Bosea vaviloviae: one gene and its partner. The protein of the gene in region 2 interacts with the protein of the main gene of each other region in a pairwise test. Links are inferred from orthologs where the notes say so. Each region holds a gene or a part of one and is shown on either strand. Other genes may lie near its edges.

Evidence for each region. The genes of interacting proteins can lie anywhere in the genome.
Region 1: the proteins of tpiA (region 2) and pepT interact in binary tests that used the Escherichia coli proteins (3 or more experiments, as listed by UniProt). The link is inferred for Bosea vaviloviae from one-to-one orthologs.

What each region holds. Positions count from the first base shown.
Region 1 is NZ_CP017147.1:12,773-17,470, forward strand. What follows is about bases 1,288-4,141. They hold pepT (peptidase T), read right to left. Parts: upstream 3,413-4,141; coding sequence 2,162-3,412; downstream 1,288-2,161. Other genes in these bases: bamA (outer membrane protein assembly factor BamA), read right to left, coding at 1,288-1,901; BHK69_RS00065 (FAD-binding oxidoreductase), read left to right, coding at 3,672-4,141. Also shown: more of bamA, read right to left, coding at 1-1,287; more of BHK69_RS00065, read left to right, coding at 4,142-4,698. UniProt on the Escherichia coli protein: Cleaves the N-terminal amino acid of tripeptides.
Region 2 is NZ_CP017147.1:4,403,090-4,407,687, forward strand. The notes cover bases 992-3,745. They hold tpiA (triose-phosphate isomerase), read right to left. Parts: upstream 2,873-3,745; coding sequence 2,111-2,872; downstream 992-2,110. Other genes in these bases: pyrG (CTP synthase), read right to left, coding at 992-1,285; secG (preprotein translocase subunit SecG), read right to left, coding at 1,566-1,964; BHK69_RS20125 (peptidylprolyl isomerase), read left to right, coding at 3,062-3,745. Outside these bases: more of pyrG, read right to left, coding at 1-991; more of BHK69_RS20125, read left to right, coding at 3,746-4,598. UniProt on the Escherichia coli protein: Involved in the gluconeogenesis. Catalyzes stereospecifically the conversion of dihydroxyacetone phosphate (DHAP) to D-glyceraldehyde-3-phosphate (G3P).

The DNA of each region.
Region 1 (4,698 bases), 4.4 Mb from region 2 along the record:
AGACCGGCATATTCGGGCTTCAATTCGGCGACGAAGCCGTTGCGCGGGGTCTGGGTGTTGTCGAGCGAGTTGTAGTTCAGGTTCAGCCCGATCAGCGAGGTGATGGTCGAGCCCTGCGCCTCCTTCACCGCGACCGACGCCTCGCCATTGGTGAGGCAGTTATAGGTCGAGCTTTCCGCCGTTGCGCCCGTTGTCCCCGGCGTCGTCCCCGTGATCGCGCTCGTGCAGTCGTCGTAAGGGTAGCTCGTCGAATTCGGGACCTTGATCTCCGTCGTATAGAGCGAATAGCGCGGCGTGATCGAGAACTCCTCCGTGATCGGGAGGGTGAAGCGGAGCTGTCCGCCGGTCACGCGGCTCGAATAGCGGCTGGTACTGTAATAATCATTGTACTTCGAGAACAGGTCGAAACCGGCCGCGACGCGATGGCCGAGGAAGTACGGCTCGGTGAAGGAGAAATCGACGCCCTGGGTGCGCTGGCCGAGTGTGCCGGCGATGCGCACGAACTGGCCGCGGCCGAGGAAGTTCGCCTCCGACAGCGCGACCTCGCCGATGATGCCATCCGAGGTCGAATAGCCGCCGCTGACCGAGAACGAGCCCGTCGCCTTGTCCTCGACATCGATGTTGACGACGACGCGGTCAGGCGTCGTGCCCGGCTCGTTGGTGATGCGCACCTTGCTGAAGAAGCCGAGATTGTTGAGACGCCGCTCGGCCCGGTCGACCAGCACCTTGTTGTAAGCGTCGCCCTCGCTGAGATCGAGTTCGCGGCGCACGACATAATCACGCGTACGGGTGTTGCCGCGCACATTGATGCGCTCGACATAGACGCGCGGCCCGTCATCGACGACATAGGTGATGCCGATGAGATGGCCGGCAGCGTCGCGGTCGCCACGCGGGCGGACCTGCGCGAAGGCATAGCCACGGCGCGACACCTCCATCGTCAGGGCCAGCAACGACTTCTCGACCGCCTCAGCATTGTAGGTATCGCCGGAGGAGGTCGCGACGATGCGCTGCAGGGCCGCAGGATCGACGTCGCGCAGGCTGGAATCGACCGCGACATTGCCGACGCGGTATTTCGCGCCCTCCTCGACCGCGATGTCGATGATCCAGCCGCCTTGCGCCTCGTCGAAATGGGCCTGGTTCGAGACGATCTGGAAATCGGCGTAGCCGTTCTTCAGATAATAGCGGCGGATGATTTCGAGGTCGGAGGTGATCCGGTCCGCCTCATAGACGTCCGAGGTCTTGATGAAGCTGAGGAAATTCGACTCGGTCGAGGTCATCAGATCGCGCAGACGGCCCGACGAATAGACGCTGTTACCGCTGAAATTGATCGATTTGATGCCGGTCTTGCCTGCCTCGGTGATCGTGAAAACCACATCCGAACGACCATTCGACAAGGTGTTGATGCGCCCGCTGACCGAAGCCAGGCCGTAGCCGGCACGGCGATAGGCATCCTTCAGGCGTTGGACATCGCCATCGATCAGCACCTGGCTGAGCGGACCTCCGGCTTTGGACTGGATCTGCTGCAGCAGCACATCGCTTTTCAGGCGGCGATTGCCCTCGAAGGCGACGCGATTGACCGCCTCGTTCTCGCGCACGGCGATGACGATCTGCGAACCGCGCCGGCTGACCTGGACGCTGGAGAACAGGCCGCTCGCGATCAGCTTCTGCCGGATCTGCTCAGGCGTCCGAATCTGCTCAGGCGTCCGAATCTGCTCAGGCGTCCTGGCCTCGGGGTCGCTGGCATAGCCCCGGATCGTCTCCGCATCGACGGTCCTGTTGCCCTGCACGACCACGGCCTGTGCGAACGCCGCGCCGCCGCTGAAAACCAGCAGGAACATGGCCAGCCGGGCCGACACAGAGAGCCACGCCTTGAAAGCCCGGCTCGGGGAGGTCCACGTCATTCTATCGCCTATCGCATCACCGGTTACGCCGACGGCAGGCTAACCAGCGACTAAAGGCGAAGAATCGACGAGATTGATTCCAATTGCTTCCGACCATTTCGCGCGGTGTCTGAACGACTTCGAGGGTCGGCCGTTTGACGTTTTGGGTGTGACCTCACCGCTGCTCCCTCGTCATTGCGAGCGCAGCGAAGCAATCCAGGGGACGTAGAGCGAGCCCTCCTGGATTGCTTCGCTGCGCTCGCAATGACGGCCAGGGGTCGTCACGCCACTGGTCCAGCTTGACCCACCGGCTGCGCCGCCAGGGTGCAGATCATGCGCGCGACCTCGAACGACTTCTCGAAGGCCGGGACGGGCAGGAACTCGAAGCGCGAGTGGAAATTATAGGCGCCGGTGAAGAAGTTCGGGGTCGGCAGCCCCTTGGCCGAGAGCGCCGCGCCATCCGTCCCGCCCCGCATCGGGATCAGCTTCGGCTCGATCCGCAGCGCTGCCAGCGCCGCGAAGAGCAGGTCGACCGAGCGGCGGTCATCGCCCAGGCTGTCATGGATATTGCTGTAGGTGTCGCTCACCTGGCAATCGACGCGGCCTTTCGGATATTGCGCAGCGATCAGCACCGCAACCTCGCCGAGGCGCGCCTTACGCCGCTCGAACGAGGCTTTGTCGAAGTCGCGGATCATCACCCGTAACCGCGCCTCGCTGACATTGGCGACGATGTCATGGAACCAGATATAGCCTTCGCGGCCCTCGGTGTGCTCGGGGGTTTGCGCGCGGTCGAACTGGCTGATGAAGTCGTGCGCCATCAGCAGCGGGTTCACCAGGACATTCTTCGCCGACATCGGGTGAGCGCTGACGCCGGTGAAGACAAGGTCGGCGGCCGCGGCGTTGAAGTTCTCGATCACGACCTCGCCGAGCTCGCAGCAATCGATCGTATAGGCGAAATCGCAGTCGAACCGGGAGAGGTCGAGGGCCTTGGCGCCGCGCAGGCCGATCTCCTCGTCCGGGACGAAGGCGACCAGGATGTCGCCATGCGCGTCCTCGGGGCGCAGATTGGCAAGCAGCGTCATGATCACGGCGATCGCCGCCTTGTTGTCAGCGCCGAGCACGCTCATGCCGTCGCTCGCAATGATATCCGCACCGGCCCAGGGGCGGATCTCGGGATGCTCCGCCACGCGCAGCCAGATGTCCTCCTGCCGGTTCAGGCAGAGATCCTCGCCCTCGAAGCGCAGGATCTGCGGGTGGATCACTGGCGAAAGGCCGGAATCGACCGTGTCGACATGCGCGATGAAGCCGATCCTCGGCGCGCCCAGCCGCGTGCCCGGCCTCCGTGCCGTGACGGTGGCATGGTCATCGATGACGACCTTCTCGAGCCCAAGCGCGCGCAGTTCATCCGCCAGCAAGGCGGCCATACGCTGCTGGCCCGGCGTGCTCGGCAACGCCGTGGATTTGGCGTCGCTCTGACTCTCGACCGCCAGATAGCGGAAGAACCGCTCGATCAGCTGCGCGCGAATGCTCATCCTGCCTCCGTCTGGCTCATTGAGGCTTTGTCCATCGCCTCCGTCACAACGACCCTATCGCAATGACGGGAACGAGACAGCGCCGGAAAGGCGGGCCTCGCCCTCGCTGGCCGCATCCGTCTCTCATCTAGGAGTGAGAGCAGGAGGCGAAAAAGCCGGCTCCCACTTTTCCGTATCCTGCTCTGGTGCGCCGCCCCTTGACCTGCGTCATCACGCCTCATAGAAGACTGTACCTTACATACAAGAGGGCGGTCACGCGATGCATGCGCTGAACCAACCCCGTCGCGCGGAGGATGCGCTTGAGGATCTGAAGGCCGGGCTCGGGGCGCATGCCGTCCTGACCGGGGCCGATGTCCCTGCGCGCAACTGCAATGATTGGAGCGCCCAGCTCCCTCGCCGGCCCCTGGCTGTCGTGCGACCGGTTGATGCAACAGGAGTTTCCCAGACGGTCGCCGCATGCCGTGCGGCGGGCCTGCCTTTCGTGCCGCAGGGCGGCATGACCGGGCTCTGCGGCGGCGCCACGCCCGAAGCGGGCTGGGTCGCGATCTCGCTCGAGCGCATGACCGGCATCGAGGAGATCGATACCGCCAGCGCCACGATGACGGTGAAGGCCGGCACGCCACTGGAGGTGGTCCAGAACGCCGCCGATGCCGCCGGTTTCCTCTTCCCGCTCGATCTCGGCTCGCGCGGCTCCTGCGCCATCGGCGGCAATCTCTCGACCAATGCCGGCGGCAACAGGGTCATTCGCTACGGCATGACGCGCGACCTGGTGCTCGGGCTCGAGGTCGTGCTCGCGGACGGCACGGTCGTCACCAATCTGAACAAGCTGCTCAAGAACAATGCCGGCTACGACCTGAAGCACCTCTTCATCGGCTCGGAGGGCACGCTCGGCATCATCACCCGCGTCGTGCTGCGGCTGTTCCCCAAGCCGCGCTCGACCATGGCCGCGCTCTGCGCGCTCTCAGACTACGACGCGGTCGTGACGCTGCTGGGCGAGGCGCGCAATGGCCTCGGCTCGAACCTCTCCGCCTTCGAAGTGATGTGGCCCGATTACTGGCAGGTCGTCACCGAGCGCATCGGCGTGCGCGCTCCGGTCGGCAGCGGCCATGGCCTCTATGTGCTGGTCGAGACGCATGGTTCGGACGAAGCGGCCGATGGTGCGCGCTTCCAAGCCTGGCTCGAAGGCATGATGGAGCAGGGTGTTCTCGCTGATGCCGCCGTCGCGCAATCGCATGCGCAGACGCAGGCCTTCTGGGCGGTCCGCGACGCCTGCGCCGAATTCGGCC
Region 2 (4,598 bases):
CGCGCTGCTCGAGTTCATTGCCGCGCATCCATTCCGTCATCAGGCCAACGACGGGCTCCTCCGTCGGTCCGAACTCGCTGGAATTCGCCTTTTCGATATGGGCGAGCGAGCGGGCCGCTTCGATCACGGCCATCTGCATGCCGAAGCAGATGCCGAAATACGGCACCTTGTGCTGCCTGGCGAACGTCGCAGCCTTGATCTTGCCCTCCGCGCCGCGGTGACCGAAGCCGCCGGGCACGAGGATACCGTGGACATGCTCGAGGAAGGGCGTCGGGTCTTCCTTCTCGAAGACCTCCGATTCGATCCAGTCGAGATTCACCTTCACCCGGTTGGCGATGCCGCCATGCGTCAGCGCCTCGATGAGCGACTTATAGGCGTCCTTCATGCCGGTATATTTGCCGACGATGGCGATGGTGACCTCGCCCTCGGGGTTCTTCACCCGCTCGGAGATGCGCCGCCAGTTCGAGATGTCGGGTTCAGCGCTGGCATCCATGCCGAAGGCGGCCAGCACTTCGTTGTCGAGCCCCTCCGCATGGTAGGAAAGCGGCACGTCATAGATCGAAGCGACGTCCCTCGCCTCGATCACGGCGGTCTCGCGGACATTGCAGAACAAGGCGAGCTTGCGACGCTCCTCGCGCGGGATCTCGCGATCGGTGCGGCAGAGCAGGATGTCGGGCTGGATGCCGATCGAGCGCAATTCGGCGACCGAATGCTGGGTCGGCTTGGTCTTCAGCTCGCCTGCGGTCGGGATATAGGGCAGCAGCGTCAGGTGGATGAAGATGCACTGGCCGCGCGGCAATTGCTGGCTGGTCTGGCGGATCGCTTCCAGGAAGGGCAGGCTCTCGATGTCGCCGACCGTGCCGCCGACTTCCATCAGGACGAAATCATAGCCCTCATTGCCGGTGAGGATGAATTCCTTGATCGCATTGGTGACGTGCGGAACGACCTGGATCGTCGCGCCGAGATAGTCGCCACGGCGCTCCTTGGTCAGGATGTCCATGTAGATGCGACCGGTGGTGATGTTGTCACCCCGGTTGCAGGGCCGGCCGGTGAAGCGCTCGTAATGGCCGAGATCGAGATCCGTCTCGGCCCCGTCATCGGTGACGAAGACCTCGCCATGTTGATACGGGCTCATCGTGCCCGGATCGACATTGAGGTAGGGATCGAGCTTGCGCAGGCGGACCGTGTGGCCGCGCGCTTGAAGAAGAGCTGCGAGAGCCGCCGACGCCAGGCCTTTGCCAAGCGAGGACACCACGCCGCCGGTGATGAAAACATACCGCGTCATGGGAGGTCACCTTTAACGCCAAGGTTTCGATTCGCGAAGCGGGGCCGCGCAGGGCCGGTGTGCTTCACACGCTTGTCCACAGCCTGACGAGTCCAGCGACCCTCCAGGCTGTATTTGTCCGTCGGGCCTGATCCATCAGGGCCACTATAGCAGCGCACCCGGATCAGGCTCGGTGGGAGCGGCCGGTTTCCCGGCGACTTCCCGTCAAAAGAGAAGGGCCGGTTTCCCGGCGATTTCCCATCAAAAGAGAAGGGCCGGTTTCCCGGCCCCTGCCCTGTCGTCATTGCTGCGGCGCCGCGGGAGGCGTCGGCGGCTGCGAGCCGCCGCTCGGCCCTTGCAGTTGCCGCAATTGGTCGAGCACGCCGCCGGCATTGGGGGCGCTCGGACCAGTCGGGTTGACGGGCGCGCTCGTCGTGGGCGCGCCGTCGATGATCGAACGCTGCACGCGGCCGCGATTCGCCATCACCGCGAGCACGATCGAGGTCAGGAAGAAGGCTCCGGCCAGAATCGCCGTGGCGCGGGTCAGCGCGTTGGCCTGGCCGCGGCCGGTCATGAAGCCGCCCGCGCCGCCGCCGCCGGAGCCCATGCCGAGCCCGCCGCCTTCGGAGCGCTGCAGGAGGACGACGCCGACGAGTGCGACCACGATGATCAAATGGATGACGATGAGAACGTTCTGCATGGTCTCACGAAAATGGGTATGGAGCGGGCCGCCGCAAGAGCGCCCCGCCCCGTCTGCCCGTATCGGGCTTGTAGAGGTCGCGGCGCACATAGCACGCGTCTACGAAGCGCACCACCCGGCAAATCACGCTTGGCGACGCGCCGGACTCAGGCGCAGGCCCGCGCGATCGCCAGGAAGTCCTCGGCCTTGAGGCTCGCGCCGCCGACGAGCGCGCCATCGACATGGGCGACATTCATCAATTCCGCGGCGTTAGAGGGCTTGACCGAACCGCCGTAAAGCAGGCGAACGCTGGCAGCCACCCCTTTGCCGAGAAGCCGGCCGAGCTCTGTGCGGATCGCCTCATGCATTTCAGCGACATCGGCAGCCGTCGGGGTCAGGCCGGTGCCGATCGCCCAGACCGGCTCATAGGCGATGACGAGACCAGCCGCCGTCGAATCCTCCGGGACCGAGCCGCGCAGCTGCTTCTTGACGATCGCCAGCGCCTTGCCGGCCTCGCGCTCATCCTTGGTCTCTCCGACGCAGATGATCGGCACCAGCAGGGCGTCCCGCGCGGCTTGCGCCTTCGCCTTGACGATGGCGTTGGTCTCGCCATGGAGCGTGCGCCGCTCGGAATGGCCGACGATGGCGAAGCTCGCACCGGAATCGGCGAGCATCGCGGCCGAGACCTCGCCGGTGAAGGCGCCGCCGGCATTGGAGCTGCAATCCTGCCCGCCGGTTGCGATGCGCGATCCGATCAATGCGGCCGTCGTGGTATAGAGCAGGGTCGCGGGTGGGCAGACCGCGAGATCGACAACCGCCTTCAGCGCGGTGTCATAGCCCTTGGCGACCTCGACCGCGATGGCGAGATCGGCCTTCAGCCCGTTCATCTTCCAGTTGCCGGCCACCAGCGGCCTGATGTTGCGCGTCACGTCTCGCCTCCCAATATGCTGCGCCGGCTCTAGCAACGCCCGGCCCCTGCCGCAATCGCCCGGCACATCGCAGCACCGATCGACGCAGGAATGATTGCGAGTTGCGCAAGCGGTTCCTATAAGCGGCACCGACAAAAACCGGCGGCGCGCCCACTTGCGCCGCATCCGGACAGGAAAGACTTAAATTCAATGATGATGCAGGGCATCCGCAAGGCGGGTCAGAGTTTCCTCGGGAAGCTCATCATCAGCATAACATTCGGCTTCCTGATCCTGTCCTTTGCGATCTGGGGCATCGGCGACATCTTCCGCGGCTATGGCCGCAATGAAGTCGCTCGCGTCGGCAAGGTCGAGATCGGCCTCGAACAGATGCGCACGACCTATCAGAACGAGATCCAGACGCTGACCCGCCAGCAGCGCCGCCAGATCACGCCTGATATGGCGCGCGCGATCGGCCTCGACCGGCAGGTGCTGTCGCGGCTGGTGACGGAAGCGGTGCTCGACCAGACGGCGCAGGGCATGCGGCTCGCCGTATCCGACGAGACGATTCGCAACCTGATCTTTGACGATCCGACCTTCCGTGACGCGTCAGGCGCTTTCTCGCCGGCCCGTTTCAACGAATTGCTGCGCAACAACGGCTATACCGAGCAGGTCTATGTCCGCGAGCAGCGCGCCACGATCCTGCGCCAGCAGCTCGCCGAGATGGTCGTGGGCGCAGTCGCCGCGCCCGTGGCCCTGCAGGAGATCGGCCACCGCCTGCGCAACGAGAAGCGCAGCGTCACCTTCGCCCGCGTTCCGGTGAGCGCTGCCGGTGAGATCGCCGCGCCGACCGAGGCGCAGCTCAAGACTTTCTTCGACGAGCGCAAGGCCGCTTTCCGCGCGCCCGAATACCGCACCGCCAACATGCTCTCGATCTCGGCCGAGACGGTCGCCGATCCGGCCTCGGTCAGCGAGGACGACGCTAAGGCGCGCTACGAGCAGATCAAGGGCCAGCGCTTCAGCTCGCCCGAGACGCGCGCGATCCAGCAGATTGCCTTCCCGACGCCGGAAGAGGCGCAGGCCGCCAAGGCCCGCATCGACGGTGGCGAGACCTACGAGGCAGTGGCGACCCAGCGCAACGTCGCCGAGAAGGATCTCTCGCTCGGCACCTTCGCCAAGAGCCAGGTCTTCGATCCGGCCGTACGCGATGCCGCCTTCGCCCTGGCGCAAGGCGCGGTCAGCGCTCCGGTGACGAGCGCCTTCGGCCCTGTCCTGCTGCGCGTGACCGCGATCACGCCCGAGCGCGTACGCCCCTATGAGGAGGTCGCGGCCGAGCTGCGCAGCGAGATCGCGACCAGCCGCGCCACGAGCCTGATTACCGACCTGCACGACAAGATCGAGGATCAGCGCGCTGCCGCCAAGCCGCTGGCCGAGATCGCGAGCGAATTGAAACTGCCCCTGCGCACGCTCGGCCCCGTCGATGCAGGCCTGCGCAAGTCCGACGGCTCGACCGAGACGGCCGTGCCGGGAGGTGACGCGACCGTGCAGGCGATTTTCCGCTCGGATATCGGCGTCGACAACGAGGCGATCCGACTGCCGCGCGACACAGGCTATGTCTGGTTCGACCTGACCAAGATCGATCCCGGCCGCGCGCAGGGCTTCGACGAGGTCAAGGCGCAGGTCGAGGCGCAATGGCGCGCCGACGACGTCGCGAGCAAGCTCTCGACCAAGACGCGCGAACTCGTCGCGC